3 regions of the Amphibacillus indicireducens genome follow, and region 3 is predicted to be linked to each of the others. Evidence: riboswitches for the same ligand, from Rfam matches in the RefSeq annotation. Region 3 holds a riboswitch; each other region holds the start of a gene.
What was found. A riboswitch is a leader RNA that binds a small molecule or an ion and turns the genes downstream of it on or off. The one in region 3 is predicted to bind S-adenosylmethionine.

Region 1 (6,056 bases), on a different contig from region 3:
GTCCCGATATCGTGGCGCATGCCTTCGAACAGGTAGGCGTAAACTATTCGCTGGTTAATTAACCACGGTACGAAATTTCCTGGTGCATCTGGATTGTGACTTTCAAGCAAGTACTGCTTAATTAATGGTAGTGTTTTTCTCTGGTAAATATAAAATGGTGGGACAGCATAATTTGATTTCGGTTGGTTTGGTTTTTCTTCAAACAACATGACGCGATTGTCTTCACTTAGAAAAACGACGCCTGTTTGTTTTAAATCTTCGATATCATCTAGTTCGTGTGCTGTGATGCAATCCGCGTTCATTTGTTGATAAAATTCAACGAACTCGGTCAACTCAAATTCAAATAGATTATCGCCTGCTAGTACCATAATGTCCTCATCAATTTTTTCTGTTTCAATTACGTACTGCATATCAGCGATCGCACCTAATCGATTGTCATTTGTTGTTGTTTGGTCATTAATGACTACAATCGGCTTGTCGCCTTGATAATTTTCAGCCCATTCAGTAAAAGCTGGGGTGAATTTTTCGTTTGTAACGATGAAGACTTCGTTGATCTCGGTTACTTTTTCGACTTTCTCCATAATGTGATTCAGGATTGTTTTGCCACCAACTTCTAGGAGTGGTTTGGCTTTGTTTTTTGTGATTGGATAAAGACGGGTGGCATAACCCGCCGCTAAAATAATGACTTTCATTTGCTTCACCTCAGTATGTATTTTCGATTCGCGCGCCGTCACTTGTTTGGCAGAAATACACTTTATAAATATCTTGATAGTCGGGGTGTGCTACAGGATATGTTGCATCAATTTTTGCTTTAATCTCTGCTTTATATGCTGGGTCAATCAAGCCGACACAGCAACCGCGATAACCTGCACCACTAAAGCGTGCACCGTAGACACCTGTTGTTTCTTTAAGAATATTGTAGATTGTGATCAATTCAGGGCAACCTGATTCATATTGGTGGATCGAGCTTGCACCAGATTCGAACATCAGTTGACCGAATGTCTCGAGGTCTCCATTGCGCCAAGCATCGATTCCGGCATGAACACGCTGTTGTTCGGTATAATAATGGTCGGCTCTTTTCTGAAATTTGCCAGGAACTTGATCACGATATTTTTGATAGAGTGCTTCTGGAATATCACGGAGCTTAACGTCTTCTAGAGCCTGACGCTTTTTGCCAGCTAATTCTTCAATAATCCAGCCGGCAACTTTACATTCATCGACGCGATTATTGTCATCCGTTCCGATCAATGCTTTTGTGACACCTGAGTAGACGACGAGCACTTCAAAATCAGGCATCTGCGTAGATTTTTCGACAAGGTGATGCTCACTCGTTTGACAATCCATCACGAGCAACTGATTATCTTCACTCAAAATATTAGCTGATTGATCTAAAATGCCATTCTTGAGTCCGATAAATTCTGTTTCAACCCAGTGGCTGTAAAAAACAAATTCACGTTTTGGAATCTCTAGGTGATTAACCTCTGCAAGTGCCATCAAATATGCCGTCGTTACCGCAGCCGATGAACTCAAGCCGCCGATCGGAAGCTTGCCACTAATGACTGCCTGGAAGCCTTTCCGGATTCGATGATCCCGCTTCAACGACAACACCGCACCACGCAAATAATTTCCCCAAAAACTAGGAAGCATATCTGGTACAGAATCAATATGGAAATACTCGACATCTAGGAAATCCATACTCCGCACCCGAATATAACCATCATCCGTCGGTGCAAAAACCATCTCGACATTTGAATCAAGCGCCATCCCAGTTACCACACCATCCTGATGATCAACGTGTGCACCTAAAGGGCAGATTCGAAGCGGTTACTTCACCTGCTTCGTTTTTGCTCACCATACAACTCTATGAACTTATTTAATAGATTCTCCATGAAATTATGACCTCATTTGCTAGATTTCTAGTTGATCTTTTTTATTATAACAAATTGTCGTTCGTGATTGTGAAATTACTGTCGATTTTGCTTTTGACGAACTTAATACTTAGGTCTATAATATCAAGAATGATGATAAGAAGGAGTAATCAGATGAAGCGCAAATTAATGAAATCATTTTTTTATAGTTTATTGATTTTGGTGTTAGGAATTGCTGTTGGATGTGAGGAAGCTGATCATACCACAATTGAAGAAGAACCCGAAATTGAGGAAATCGATGAGGATATACTAGACGAAGATATTGAACCGATTCTTGATGATGAACAGGAGGATTCAGTTGCTGAAGAAGTCACTACAACTGAAGAAACTGAGACGTCAAGTCCAGAAGCTGACGATGATGATGACGATGACGATGTGCCGAGCGAATACAGAGCCGCCCTAAACTCTGCCGAGATTTATGCTGACGTCATGCATATGTCTAAAATCGGTATCTATGAACAACTCACATCAGAATATGGTGATCAGTTCCCTGAAGATGTTGCCCAATATGCGATCGACAACCTCGAAGCAGACTGGAATGAAAATGCACTCAAATCAGCGGAAGCCTATGTCGACCACATGAACATGTCAAAAGCAGGCGTCTATGACCAATTAGTTTCAGACTACGGCGACCAGTTTACCGAGCAAGAAGCACAATATGCCGTCGATCAAATCGAAACAGACTGGAACAAAAACGCACTCAAATCAGCCGAAACATACTCCGACATCATGCACATGTCGAAAGCCAACATCTACGACCAACTGATCTCAGACTACGGCGACCAATTTACCGAGCAAGAAGCACAATACGCGATCGACAACATCAAAGCAGACTGGAACGAAAACGCCCTAAAATCAGCCAAAGTCTACCAAGAAATGATGAACATGTCCAACGACGCGATCAAAGACCAACTGACCTCAGAATATGGCGACCAATTCACCGAACAAGAAGCACAATACGCAATTGATCACTTAGATTAATATGTTTTTTTCGTGAAAAATTCACCTGAGTTTTACCCAGAAAAAAGCCAGACCTTGAGCACTCGATTGAATGGCGATCGCTCAGGTCTGGCCTTATTTTGCTTAAAATAGTTATGCTTGATCGCTGAAAAGAACGCCACCAACCGCATACTCGGATTTTTCCATATCCTCCAAAAAGACAACGACCTTTTCACGAGAAGCTCCAGTCGTTTCAACAACTGCATCGGTTACTTTTTCAACGCAAGCACGCTTTTGTTCATCAGTGCGGCCTGCTAACATTTTTATTGTCACATATGGCATTACGATTTACTCCTTTTTTTCCGTTAATGATAGTTACAATTCAGGTCACAGAGCTTAATTCCCCCACACCTCTTTAGCAATCTTAACAATATGTTCAAGCTTGTTCCACTGATCATCCTCAGTCAAAATATTCCCATGATGCGTCGAAGCAAAACCACACTGTGGACTCAAACACAGTTGATCTAACGGCACATACTTCGCCGCTTCATTGATCCGCGCTTTGATTAACTCAGGATCCTCAAGTTCACCGTTTTTTGACGTCACTAAACCAAGCACCACTTTCGCCCCACCGTTTGGAATATGAGCTAACGGTTCAAAATCACCAGACCGCTCATCATCATACTCCAAGAAAAAGCCATCAACCTTTTCCTTAGCAAATACAGTCGGCGCAATCAGCTGATAACTCCCCGAAAATGCATACGTCGACTGGTAATTGCCACGACAAATATGTGTCGTCACTTGTAAATCTTCAGGCTTATCAACCAGAATCTCATTAATTACTCGAACAGCTAATTCAATTAAATAATCACGCTTGTAAGGTCCACTATCAAAATCAATCTCTGGCGAAGTAAGCACGGCTAAATAAACATCGTCAATTTGTAAATAGCGAACACCTGCATCGTAAAAAGCTTGAATCGCATCCCGGTACGCCTGAATAATATCTTTCGCATAAGATTCATAGTCTGGATAAATTTCATTATTAATAATATCAACATGGAACAGTTGATTCGGACTTGGAATCGTTTGTTTAGCAACCGCCCGACCATCAACAATCTGATTCAACACCTTAAAATCATCAATAAACGGATGATCCGGATTAAACGAAATTTTTCCTATATTACGAACATCATAAGGCTCCGTTTCAACACCCTCAAAAAAATAACCATGATCAGGAACATACCCCTCAAAACCATTCAAATTTTCCAGAAAATCAATATGCCACCAATCCCGACGAAACTCACCATCCGTCACAACATCCAACCCAACCTCAATCTGCTTATCAACAACCCGCTTCACTTCCTCAAGCTCAACCTGCTTCAACTCAGCCAACTCAATTTTCCCCGCCTGATAATCCCGCCGAGCCTTTTTTAACCGCTCAGGCCGCAACAAACTCCCAACATGATCCGCATGAAATGGCGCTTTAACCGTCACAACTAATCCCTACCTTCTTAATTTTTAATTGATTAATAAAAAACTCTCCCCACAAATATAAAAAAGACCTTCTAAGAAGAAAGTCTTTACCTGTAAAGAGACATCCTTCTTATCTTCAAGGCACACGCCTATCTGGAATTAGCACCGTTCCTTTTAAAAAGGTGGTTGCTGAGACATCACAGGGCCAATCCCTCCGCCTCTCTCGATAAGAAATATTTATGATAAAATTTTAACTAACCTTAACCTGCGCAGGTTAAATTATTATTATCTTATGCCACTCACGTGAAAATAGCAAGCCTTTTTAAAAAAATTCAGAAAATAGACACTAATAATTCCTCCACCTACTCAATCCCAATATGTCCAACCACCTAACCGTTACCTGTTTATAGACTTCACACGAGTGAGGACACGATTAGCACCTATTCGTTAGAGATCAACCAGATTCAAAGACGGATTTCTGACGATTAGCTCCTATTCGTTAGAAATCAACCAGATTCAAAAACGGATTTCTGACGATTAGCTCCTATTCGTTAGAAATCAACCAGATTCAAAGACGGATTTCTGACGATTAGCTCCTATTCGTTAGAAATCAACCAGTTTCAAAGACGGATTTCTGACGATTAGCTCCTATTCGTTAGAAATCAACCTGATTCAAAGACGGATTTCTGACGATTAACCCCTATTCGTTAGAGATCAACCAAATTCAAAGACGGATTTCTGACGATTAGCTCCTATTCGTTAGAGATCAACCAGATTCAAAGACGGATTTCTGACGATTAGCTCCTATTCATTAGAGATCAACCAGATTCAAAGACGGATTTCTGACGATTAGCACCTATTCATTAGAGATCAACCAGATTCAAAAGCGGATATCTAACGATTAACTCCAAATCTCCAAACTGACAACCACCACAGCCTTACCAAATAAAAAAAGCACCCCATCACACTACCGACAAGGTGCCCTAACTCTTCAAATTAATCTCGACTAAATAAATCCCGCGTATAAACTTTATCCTTCACATCTTTAAGCTCATCAGTCAGTCGATTCGCAACAATCACATCTGCAACCTGCTTAAACTCATCAAGATCCTTCACCACACGCGAATTATAAAAATCATCTTCCTCTAGGACAGGCTCATAAACAACAACCTCGACACCTTTGCCCTTAATCCGCTTCATCACACCCTGAATCGCCGACGCTCTAAAATTATCCGAACCCGTCTTCATCGTCAAACGGTAAATTCCAACAACTTTCGGATTACTTGCTAACACACTATCCGCAATATGATCCTTCCGCGTACTATTTGAATCCACAATCGCCCGAATAATATTGTTCGGCACATCCTCGTAATTTGCCAGCAACTGCTTCGTATCCTTCGGCAAGCAATACCCACCATAACCAAACGACGGATTATTATAATGCGAACCAATCCGCGGATCTAGACCAACACCCTCAATAATCTGCTTCGTATTTAACCCACGCACTTCCGCATAAGTATCCAACTCATTAAAGAACGCCACACGTAAACCAAGATACGTATTCGCAAACAACTTAATCGCTTCCGCCTCAGTCGAATCGGTAAACAACACATCAATATCTTCTTTCTCCGCCCCCTCAACAAGCAGATCAGCAAACCGACGCGCACGCTCTGAATCCTCACCCAAAATAATCCGCGATGGATAAAGATTATCATA
Region 2 (6,056 bases), on a different contig from region 3:
GAAGATCCACTAATTAAAGCGATTTTTGCTTTAATTAGTTAGCTGAGGCCGTGCCCGCGGAAAGGGAGTATATTTCAGCTGCGGTAGTTAAAGTGCTTCTTTACTTATAATTAATCATGCTTAGGGTTGGCGCGGACTTGTTTGGCTGCGCCGAATAGGCATTGATCTTCAACGTAAAATTGATTATTTTCTTCTGCTTGTGCCTTCAATGCGCTATAGTCATCTTTTGTTCTAAACCAAACGAGCTTTGCGTCAGCTGGTAACTGATCAATTACACTCGGATCAGACACAAACAATAAATCAATCGGTTGGTCATTAGCCGCTAAATCAGTAAATTTAAAGCCTAAGTTAGCGAGTTTTTTCAAGCAATTATGTTTTGACTGATCGCCCGCAACGACAATATTCTTCGGACGAATGCCACCATCTTCACGAGCAAACGGTGAGTCAAGCACCCAACGAACAGCATCATCAAGTGTTGGCTTGATTGTTGGTTCTGTATCAGTTGCTTTTGCGATTGCTTGATCCAAGTCAGCAACAATATCATCAAAGCTCTCCAAACCAACAGATAAACGAATGAGTGATTCAGATACACCACTCGCTTTTAATCCTTCCGCGTCAAGCTGTTGGTGTGTTGTTGAAGCTGGATGAATGATTAATGATTTTGCATCGCCAACGTTGGCAACGTGAGAGAACAATTCAATGTTATCAATCACTTTTCGACCAACTTCACGACCACCTTTCACACCAAAGGTAATAATTGAACCATACGTATCAATTAAATATTTTTTCGCTAACTCATGAGAAGGATGTGACTCTAGACCTGGATAATTGACCCACTCAACTTCTGGATGGTTAACTAAATATTGAGCAACCTTTTCAGTATTTTCTGAATGTCGCTTCACTCTTAAATTAAGTGTCTCAAGTCCTTGTAAGAAATAAAAGGCATTTTGTGGACTTAGAGCTGGACCGATATCACGCAATAATTGAACGCGTAATTTCAAAGCAAAAGCAGCTGGACCTACATCTGTACCAAATCGAACACCGTGGTATGACTCATCTGGTTCAGTGAAACCAGGGAACCGTCCGTTAGTCCAATCGAAACGACCAGCATCAACAACAATTCCACCAATTGACGTACCATGACCACCAATCCATTTTGTTGCAGAGTGAATCACGACATCTGCACCCCATTTAATTGGTTTAGCGCCATAAGGTGAAGCAAATGTATTATCAATTAGTAATGGAATGCCATTTTCATGTGCGATATCAGCAACTGCCTCAATATCAAATACATGTAAAGAAGGGTTCGTAATCGTCTCAGCAAAAATCGCTTTCGTCTTATCCGTGATCGCAGCTCTGAAGTTCTCTGGATCTGTTCCATCAACAAACACAACATTGATGCCATACTTAGGTAAAGTTTGCTTAAATAAATTATAAGTTCCACCATAAAGATTACTATCGGTAATGATTTCATCGCCTGTACCGGCAATATTAAAAATCGCTAACGTAATTGCTGACATTCCTGAAGCAGTAGCCACTGCACCAACACCATCTTCTAAAAGCGCCACACGCTGCTCAAATGCATCAAGCGTCGGGTTCATAATCCGCGAATAAATATTACCCGGCTCAGCTAAAGCGAACAAATTTTGCGCATGCTCCGTATCACGAAACACGTAAGAAGTAGTTTGGTAGATCGGTACAGCACGCGATTGAGTTGTCGGATCAACCTGTTGTCCCCCATGAATTAATTGCGTTTCTACACCAGTCGAGCGAAAATTACTTTTTGTCATTTTGAATCTCCTCCTCTAATTGTGTATGTATAACTTTATTTATTAGAAAACTTGGCATTCGCCAAGCCTTTAGGCGAATGCTTTAGTTGCACTTATGTAGTAAGAAAGTTGTTATACTTTCTTATCTACCAAAAAAACCTCTCCTTAGGTAAGAAGAGGTTTGCGGTGTCTTAGCCTCGTCTTATCTGCCAGATTAATAATCTGTAGGATTTAGCACCTTTCTTTCACGTAGGTTGCCGGGCTTCACAGGGCCTATTCCCTCAGCCACTCTTGATAAGCGCTATACATATTATTAAGGATTATAGAGTAGATTTTCTCATCCGTCAAGTGATTTTTTAAAAAATTTAAACTATTTAGACAAATTAACATTTATTTAACCCAATGCATAAATTAATTGAAGATAGGAGTGTGAGGAAAATGACCGAACATGATCAGGACTTTATGAAAATCGCCCGCGACTGGGTCAAAAAAATGGATAGCCTATTTCAGCGCTATCCCGATGACAGTTTGCTTGCATCGATCGACCAATTTTTTCAAAACAGACAAATTCCCACTTATGTTAAAAACACCGATCAGGAATGGATTGTCACATATCAATTACCCGGCATCAGCAAAGACCGAATCCAACTCTTAATTAGAGACAACCGACTAATCGTCCGCGTCACAGAAGACAAACACCAAGAAATAAAAGACGACCAAAGAGATTACTACCAATCAAAACAATTCCATCGCGCTCGCGAAAGCATCATCAACCTTCCAGGCACGATTATCCCATCAACATTACAAGCAGATTTTCAGCAAGGCTTACTTAAAGTAAAAGCCAAGAAACAAGTGATTAAAAAAAGAGACCTATCAATTGATTAGTCAAAAATTCACCCACTCAATTGGGTGATTCGCTTTTGATTTACGTCCTTACGGCGATCAAAAGCGTTTTTTTCTTTAAAACAAATGAAAATAGTGAACATTTATTGAGTGGTGTGGTATATTATGTATGAATAGTGATGGGAGGAGAAATACATTGGGGATTACTGAACTTATTTTTATTTTTAACTTTCTCTTAGTCATTGTGTTGGTGTTTCTTGAACACAGAAATCCAACCTCGACTTGGGCTTGGATTCTTGTCATTACGTTTGTACCGATTTTTGGTTTTTTCCTCTATTTAGTTTTTGGCCGAAAACTGAGTCGAAAAAAGCTGTTTATTTGGGATAACAAAAGTAAATTAGGCGTCAAAAAAGCAGTCGAAAATCAACTGCAATTACTTGATGAAGGAAGTTTTCCAATCCGGGAGCTTTACCAAGATAATATCGATTTATTTTACTTACATCTACGCAACAACGATGCAATCTTGACTCAAGAAAATGACGTCGAGATTTTTAATGATGGACAGGCAAAGTTTGATCAGCTGATCAAGGATTTAGTTGCGGCAGAGGACCACATTCATATTCAATATTACATCTATCGAGATGATAACTTAGGCCGAAAAATTGCCGATGTTCTAAAGCTGAAAGCCAAGGAAGGCGTATCCGTTCGCTTTTTGTATGATGATTTTGGCTCACGAAAATTGAGTCAACAATTTATTTGGGAATTGAAAAAAGCGGGTGTCATCGTTGAGGCATTTTTCCCGTCATTAATTCCAAAAGTCAATTTTAAGATTAACTACCGAAATCATCGTAAAGTCGTTGTGATTGATGGGAAAATTGGCTATATCGGTGGATTTAATGTCGGCGATGAGTATCTCGGAAAAGTTAAGAAGTACGGATACTGGCGCGACACACATTTACGGATCGTCGGGGAATCCGTCCGTAGCATCCAAACTCGCTTTATTTTAGACTGGAATCAAGCATCGAAGCACCAACTGATCCTCTATGATTCAGCCTATTATCGAGCAGAACCACAAGGAAACGTCGGAATGCAAATTGTTTCAAGTGGCCCGGACTCAGACTGGGAGCAAATCAAATATGGTTACATCAAATTGTTGATGGAAGCGGAAGACTATGTTTACATTCAGACACCATACTTTATCCCAGACGAAAGTCTTGCCGACGCCGTAAAAATCGCTGCCCTATCCGGCATCGATGTCCGAATTATGATCCCGAATAAACCAGACCACCCATTCGTTTACTGGGCGACATATTCCTATATTGGCAACATGCTCGAAGCTGGCGCAAAAGTTTATATTTATCAAAATGGCTTCCTCCACGCCAAAACAATTATGGTCGATGGAAAAATCGCCTCAGTCGGAACCGCAAACATCGACGTCCGAAGCTTCCGATTGAACTTTGAGGTCAACGCCTTTCTCTACAGCGAAGAAGTCACTCAACGCCTGCTTGCACACTTTGAAGAGGATATGTCAAAATCTGATCTACTCACATTAGAAGCATACCAACAAAGATCGCTCTGGATAAAAATCAAAGAATCAATCGCCCGATTGATTTCACCAATTTTATAAAAAACTCACCACAACAGATGGAGCAACTAAGTTTGCTTCATCTGTTTTAGCTTGAGAGAGGAACAAGTGCACATTTCAACTAAGTTGTGCACAAATCATTGAACTTGTGCATATTTCAGTTAAGATGTGCATAAATCACCGAATTTGTGCATATTTCAGCCAAGATGTGCACAAATCACCGAACTTGTGCATATTTCAGCTAAGATGTGCATAAATCACCGAACTTGTGCACATTTCAGCTAAGATGTGCATAAATCACCGAACTTGTGCATATTTCAGTTAAGATGTGCACATTCATCGAATTCGTCTGTATTTTCTCTAACTTGTCTGCAATTTCCTCAATCAAATGATTAATTATAAAATTTGTTCGAATAACGTGTCTGTATTATACTAGCAAGAGAAGCGGGGGATCGTTAGATGGAGATTTTAGCAATTGAAAACTTAACTAAGACGTATGGAGAAAAAACGTTATTTAATCAACTATCTTTTTCAATCCAAAATCGCGATCGCATTGGAATTGTTGGTGTGAATGGGACGGGGAAGTCGACGCTGTTAAAGGTGATTGCCGGAATAGAGGATCGTGATCATGGGGCACTCAACCATGCGCGTGATTTTAAGATTGCCTATTTATCACAAGAGCCAAATCTGAACCATGACCGAACAGTGTTGGCTGAGATTTTTGCTGGTGAATCAGAAGTGATGACGATTCTTCGTGAGTATGAACAAGCGTTGTTCAACTTAGGTAAAAATCCAACCGATCCAGATGCACAAGTAGCGTTTACAAAGATGCAAACAAAAATGGATCAACAGGACGCGTGGGATGCTGCGACGACGGCAAAAACAATTTTGACGAAATTGGGAATTGATCAATTTGATCAAAAAATCAACACTTTATCTGGAGGACAACAGAAACGAGTCGCCTTAGCAAAAGCGCTCGTCCAGCCAGCACATCTGCTGATTCTTGATGAGCCGACGAACCACCTAGATCACGAGTCAATTGAGTGGTTGGAGAAATTTTTACCGACTTATCAAGGGGCGGTTATGCTCGTGACGCACGATCGGTATTTTCTCAATCGGGTGACAACGAAAATTTATGAGCTTGATCTCGGTCAGCTCTATCAATATACTGGAAATTATGAAACATACTTAACAAAAAAAGCAGAACGACTCGAATTAGCAAAGCAAGATGAACAGAAGCACGCCAATGTGTTGAGAAGTGAAATGGCCTGGCTCAAACGAGGGGCACGTGCTCGCTCGACTAAACAAAAAGCTAGAATTGAGCGGATTGGTGAGATGCAAACAAAAACGTTCGCGACAGATCAATCGGAGCTCGAATTCGGTGTTGGTTCAACACGATTAGGAAAAAAAGTGCTCGAATTGCACAACATTTCAAAAAGCTACGATGCGAACAAATTAATCACTGATTTCTCATTTTTAATCAAACCTGGTGACCGAATCGGGATTGTCGGTGCGAATGGTACCGGTAAATCGACGTTACTGAACCTGATTGCCGAACGAATCACTCCTGATCAAGGAGAAATTGAAACAGGTCCAACCGTTAAATTTGGCTATTACCAACAAGATCATAGCGACATGGACGAAAACCTGAAAATCATCGAGTACATTAGAGAAACTGCGGAAGTTATTCATACCGAAAAAAATGAAACGATCACGGCAGAGCAAATGCTCGAACGCTTTTTATTCCCGCGTTCGCAACAGTGGACATATATTCGCCGACTTTCAGGTGGGGAAAAGCGTCGACTTTATTTATTAAAAGTATTGATGGAAGAGCCGAATGTTTTACTACTTGATGAGCC
Region 3 (6,056 bases):
ACTAATTTCACTTGGATATTGCATCCCTAAAAATAAGCCAGCTTTTGCTCGCTCATCAACTTCCATTTCTAGCACATCTTCTCCATCCATTAGGATTGAGCCTTTTGTTACTTCATAGTTAGGGTGTCCCATAATTGCAGATGCTAGTGTTGATTTCCCAGTCCCGTTAGGTCCCATAATTGCATGGAATTCGCCACCTTTAACCGTTAAGTTTACCCCTTTTAAAATTTCTTTACCTTCAATTTCTACATGAAGATCTTTAATTTCTAAAGTTGATCCTGCCATCAGCTATACCTCCAAAAGTATTTTTTATTTTAAAGAATAGTAATTAATACCATTCCTAGTTTATTCTCATTACAATCTTATACTATTTAAAATCTAATATCAAGATTAACAACTGAGACTAAACCTCTTTCCACACCGAATCGTATAGAAAGTTTTTGTGTCACTATCTTAACATATTATCGTACTAAAGGCGAAGTGAATTGAGCCAAAATTGTGAAAACAATCTTACGAAATAAAAAGCCCCTTTTATCTAGTTAAAAGGGGCTTTTAAATCTGTGATTCTATTCTCAATCACTGAAGTTAATTGAGCACGATTAATTTAATTGTTGCCTATCGGAATGATTTCTCCACCGTACTGTTGATTAATAAAATCAACAACAACATCAGATTGTAAAATTTCAACAAGCTTTAGTAAATTTTCATTATCTTTATCTTCTGCACGTGCAACGACAATATTGACATATTGAGAATCATCGCCTTCAAAGAATAGCGCATCCTCAGCTGGAGACAAGTCAGCTTCAATTGCATAGTTGGCATTGATCGCGATTAATTTATCTGCTTCATTCTCATATGCCTCAACTAAAAATTCAGGATTCACATCTGGTGAAAATGTTAAGTCATATGGATTATCAACTATATCATCGACTGTTGCTGTTGTTTTTTCAGCGTCTTCAGCTAAAGTAATAAAACCATTTGCTTCAAACAATGATAAGATACGACCATGATCTGGTTCACTTCGACTAATGATCACTTCAGTACCTGGTACAATTTCATCAATACTTGAGATTTCTTTTGAATAGACACCAATCGGTTCAACGTGAACGCCACCAAGATCGACTAAATCATAGCCCTTACTGCTAATTTCACTTGCTAAATATGGACCATGTTGGAAGAAGTTCGCATCCAATTCGCCACGAGATAAATCTTCGTTTGGCAGTGCGTAATCTGTGTACGTTTCTATCACAAGTTCAATACCTTCATCTTTTAAAACATCAACGATTTCTTCAAGAATCTCACCGTGTGGCACACTTGTTGCCCCAACTTTGATCACATTACTCTCACTCTCTGAATCTGAACCTGAATCCCCACCACATGCAACTAAAAATAGACTTGCGACGATAAAAATAATGGCTAATAATCTTTTTCTCATTGTTATCTCCCCTTATTGTTTTTTTATATTAACGTTTATCAATTTTGTTGGTAATCAGATCGCCAATGAATTGAAAAACGAAAACGATAATAATTATGAACACTGTACAAACAAAGACAATATCAAAATCACGTCTGGTAAAGCCATAATAATAAGCATAATCGCCTAATCCACCTGCACCGATCATCCCAGCAACAGCGGTATAGCCAATTAAGGCGATCGTCGTGACCGTTATCCCTGACACGAGAGCAGGCATTGCTTCCTTCAAGAGCACTTTAAAAATAACTGTTGATACTTTTGCCCCCATCGACTCAGCTGCTTCAATCACACCCTTATCAACTTCCCTCAATGCGATCTCAACTAAGCGAGCATAAAAAGGAGCTGCTCCAATGATAAGTGCTGGTAAGGCTGCGTTTGATCCTCTAAATGTTCCAAATAAAAATGTTGTAAATGGCAATAGTAAAATAATTAAAATTGCAAATGGGATTGCTCTAAAAATATTGACAATTGCAGCAACAATAAAATGAAGCTGTTTATTTTCCCATAGTCCATCTGGTGATGTCAAATAAAGGACAAGCCCCAAAATTAACCCAAGAATTAATGTCCCAATCATAGCAATGATCGTCATATATAGTGTTTCACCACTTGCTACAACTAAATCAAGCCAATCAACATTTGGAAATAACTCAGCCATGCTTGATCACCTCCACTTTCACGGTGGTCGATTGAATATAAGTAATTGCTTCATCAACGAGCTGATCATCACCTGTGATATGAACGTATAATGAACCATACGGACCTGCTTGCGTTTGCTTAATGTTGCCTTGCAAAATGTTCAATTCGATCGCAAACTTTTTGGCAACCTGGCTAATCAATGATTGATTCGTCGATTCACCAATAAACTGCAGTTTTAATAGTTTACCAGTCGACACGGATTGCAGTAACGTCTCATCAGTCACTTCTTCATCAGGTTTACCCATCACCTGTTCAACAAATCTTTTCGTTACTTGATGGCTTGGGTTTGAAAATAAATCTAACACTGCACCTTGTTCAACAATCCGACCATTTTCCATTACAGCAACATTGTGGCAAATCTTTTGGATCACATGCATCTCATGCGTAATCAGAATAATTGTTAGACCTAGTTTTTTATTAATATCAACGAGCAGTGATAAGATCGAATCAGTCGTTTCCGGATCTAAGGCAGATGTCGCCTCATCACACAGTAGTAGCTTAGGTCGATTCGCTAATGCACGAGCGATTCCTACACGCTGCTTTTGTCCACCGCTTAATTGTGACGGATAAGCAGCTTCTTTTCCAGTTAGCCCAACGAGATCAATCAATTGTTTGACACGCTCATTTCGTTCCGCTTTTTCAACACCAGCAATCTCTAGTGGAAATGCAATATTCTCACTGACGGTTCTCGACCACAATAAATTAAAATGTTGAAAAATCATTCCGATATCTTGTCGTTTTATTCTTAAATCCTTTTTGTTTAACGTTGTCATTTCTTCACCACCAACAGTAATCGATCCACTAGTTGGTTCTTCTAGACGATTAATTAAACGGACAAATGTGCTTTTTCCTGCCCCACTATAGCCAATCACACCGAAAATCTCACCAGCTTTGATCGTTAGATTGATTTGATCAACGGCATCAATCTGTTCCATCCCCAATTTAAATCGCTTTGACAGTTGGCTTATTTTAATCATTTGACTCCCCCGCTCTATAAAAAATCCTAACAAAAAACGTCTTTCTGTTTTTGAAAGAACAGAAAGACGTTTATCTCTATAATAGTCTTCTTGCTCTCTCATCTACCAAAGTTTTCACTTTGCAGGAATTGGCACCATTTTAAACTTTAACAGTTTAACGGTTGCCGGGTTTCATCGGGCCAGTCCCTCCACCACTCTTAATAAGAGTATCTCGGATTTAATTATCTGTAATCATAGCACTTGATTAGTGCGGTGTCAATTATTTTTTTAAATATATTCACCATGCTATACTATATTTTAATTCTGATCATAAAAAGGTGAAAAAATGAAAGCGCCAAAATTCAGCTTATCCTATCTAGACAAACAAGGAGATTATAGCTTAGAAGATGATTTAGGGAAAGTAATTGTCTTAACATTTTGGACATCATGGTGTCCAGCTTGTGGAGTCGATTTACCACTGAAAGAAAAATTTTATCAAGTAGCAGATCCTGAAAAAATTAAATTTCTTACAATTAATGTTGTCGGTAGAGAACGTGACCCAAGTGATGGAGTTCGTTTTTATCGTGACTTCTTAACTCAACCTTCCTTAGTCGATCGAGGGTTAGAAACGTATCGAGCTTATAATTGCCAGGGGGTACCAACAACCGTGATCATTAATCAAACTGGTGAGATCGTGGAACAATTAACAGATCAAGCGAAACCGATCAAAATTATTGAAGCCATTCGTCCTTTTATTTAATTAAATTAGTTTATAAATCGCTTAATCATTCGATCGGATAAGCTGTATGAGACCACTATATTTAATGGTAAAATAAGCAGTAATGTCAGCACATCTGTCACAATCGACCAAGAGACAATCCCTTTATTGATAATCCGTCTAAAGATAAAAAAGAAAATAAAAAATAGTGCCACTGTTAAAATAAGCTTTAAAATCAAGTGTTTTTTTTCCAACTTAATTACTCCTATCTGAATTGTTAGCTGACTCAGTTATCGATTCAAATTTACATAATATTCAGTGAATCACTCGTGCAGCTAACAAATTTTTTCGTAGTTAAGTGATGTAATGATCGTAGCACCTTTTAAAATACGTGCCAACCGGTCTAATTCTATCTAAATAACTACAAAAAAGAGGCATTGACGTAAAGACTTAGCTTGAGCATTGTGACTCAATCTGTCTCTTCTGTCAATACCACTTTTAGGTATTACTATTATTATTCTTGATCAATGAACCCTTGATATCGTTCAGCTGTTAGGAGTTGATCAAGTTCTTCTTCATTAGTTGCTTCCACGACAATTAACCAACCATTCTCATATGGTGATTCATTAACTAGCTCAGGACTATCCTCGAGCTCTTCATTGACTTCAACAACGACTAATGAAATAGGTGCATATAACTCTGAAACGGTTTTAACCGATTCGACACTACCGAATGTGTCAGTAGCAGCTAGTTGATCACCGACATCTGGCAGTTCAACAAAAACGATGTCTCCGAGCTCATCTTGAGCATGTTCTGTAATACCAACTCTAAACTTGTCGTCCTCTTGCTTAACCCATACATGTTCATTAGAATACTTTAAACCGCTTGGTACACTCATTATGATAGCCTCCTTTTTTATTTCCAACTCTGTTCAAACTGATCTTCTTTAAATCCTAACGTTACCTTTTCACCATCAAAAGCCAGTGGACGTTTGATTAACATACCATCTGATGCTAGCAGATTAACCTTTTCTTCATCGGTCATTTCTGCTAACTTATCTTTTAACTGAAGTTCCCGATATTTCTGACCACTTGTATTAAAAAATCGCTTAATCGGTAATTCACTTTTTTCGATCATTGTTGCTAATTGTTCCGCACTTGGTGTTTGTTTAACAATGTCAACGTCGTTATAACTGACCTGATTTTGATCAAGCCACTTTTTCGCCTTACGACATGTACTACATTTTGGATAACAATAAAAATCAAGCAATACATTCACTCCTTCGTTATCGATCACTAACTACAGTATAAAATGATTGCTACATTTTGGCTAGCAAACTGCTTGAAAATGATTTGTGCCGATTATTTGAAAAGTCATCTAACCTCCTGCACAAAACGTAATCATTCCTATTTACAAACTCAGCCAAATACGCTAAAATCATTAATGATTAGTATGACACAACAAAGATCATTTTATAATTACTATAATGGATGAATAGTTTTTGAAACATATACCCGTGATTTTCGCTCTTGGTGGACGCTTTCCGCGGGGATGGCCACCCAGAGTGCAAATCACAGCGCTAGCACCAACAAAATTATGCATGTTTTTACGCATCTATGTCATTATGAAATCCATCTACCTATCAAGTATATAATTAACCAATTCTATAAAGAATGGAGTCTGTGATCTATGAAAGGTCCAATTGTCGAAATTAAAAATCTATCGTACGCTTACGAGGATAAGATTGCCTTGCACGACATCCATATTGATATTCACGAAGGGGCATTTTTAGGCTTAATCGGTCCAAACGGTGGCGGTAAAACAACACTGATTAAATTATTGCTCGGTCTAATCACCCCACAGCAAGGTTCAATTCGCGTCTTCGGTCAAGACATTAAGCAATTTAAAGACGCCAATAAAATCGGCTTTGTCTCACAAAAGTCAAACGCCTTTAATCGCGGGTTCCCTGCAACGGTAAAAGAAGTTGTCGCAACAGGACTCACTGCAAAAGTGGGTTACTTTAAATTTTTCACAAAAAAAGACCATCAAAAAGTGATTGAAGCAATTGAAACGGTCGGCATGTCTGATTACATCAATCAAAATATCGGTGATCTATCTGGTGGTCAACAACAACGGATTTTCATTGCTCGTGCAATTGTTAGTGATCCTAAACTATTAATCTTAGATGAACCAACAGTTGGAATTGATACAG

Region 1: another riboswitch for S-adenosylmethionine. It lies ahead of ABD814_RS01360 (5-methyltetrahydropteroyltriglutamate--homocysteine S-methyltransferase); the one in region 3 lies ahead of ABD814_RS06220 (methionine ABC transporter ATP-binding protein).
Region 2: another riboswitch for S-adenosylmethionine. It lies ahead of ABD814_RS11950 (O-acetylhomoserine aminocarboxypropyltransferase/cysteine synthase family protein); the one in region 3 lies ahead of ABD814_RS06220 (methionine ABC transporter ATP-binding protein).

The regions. Positions count from the first base shown of each region.
Region 1 covers NZ_BAABDL010000014.1:93,555-99,610, forward strand. Annotated here, with positions in the region: gene ABD814_RS01340 (nucleotidyltransferase family protein) at 1-692, opposite strand, end outside; gene ABD814_RS01345 (GHMP family kinase ATP-binding protein) at 703-1,776, opposite strand; gene ABD814_RS01350 (Ltp family lipoprotein) at 2,043-2,909, shown strand; gene ABD814_RS01355 (2-hydroxymuconate tautomerase) at 3,021-3,209, opposite strand; gene ABD814_RS01360 (5-methyltetrahydropteroyltriglutamate--homocysteine S-methyltransferase) at 3,264-4,361, opposite strand; SAM riboswitch class I at 4,468-4,573, opposite strand; gene ABD814_RS01365 (nucleotide sugar dehydrogenase) at 5,337-6,056, opposite strand, start outside.
Region 2 covers NZ_BAABDL010000131.1:19,891-25,946, reverse strand. Annotated here, with positions in the region: gene ABD814_RS11950 (O-acetylhomoserine aminocarboxypropyltransferase/cysteine synthase family protein) at 111-1,790, opposite strand; SAM riboswitch class I at 1,969-2,070, opposite strand; gene ABD814_RS11945 (Hsp20/alpha crystallin family protein) at 2,208-2,654, shown strand; gene cls (cardiolipin synthase) at 2,809-4,239, shown strand; gene ABD814_RS11935 (ABC-F family ATP-binding cassette domain-containing protein) at 4,657-6,056, shown strand, end outside.
Region 3 covers NZ_BAABDL010000067.1:36,471-42,526, reverse strand. Annotated here, with positions in the region: gene sufC (Fe-S cluster assembly ATPase SufC) at 1-285, opposite strand, end outside; gene ABD814_RS06230 (MetQ/NlpA family ABC transporter substrate-binding protein) at 605-1,435, opposite strand; gene ABD814_RS06225 (methionine ABC transporter permease) at 1,464-2,129, opposite strand; gene ABD814_RS06220 (methionine ABC transporter ATP-binding protein) at 2,122-3,147, opposite strand; SAM riboswitch class I at 3,243-3,354, opposite strand; gene ABD814_RS06215 (TlpA family protein disulfide reductase) at 3,473-3,886, shown strand; gene ABD814_RS06210 (hypothetical protein) at 3,892-4,098, opposite strand; gene gcvH (glycine cleavage system protein GcvH) at 4,359-4,742, opposite strand; gene ABD814_RS06200 (arsenate reductase family protein) at 4,760-5,113, opposite strand; gene ABD814_RS06195 (metal ABC transporter ATP-binding protein) at 5,534-6,056, shown strand, end outside.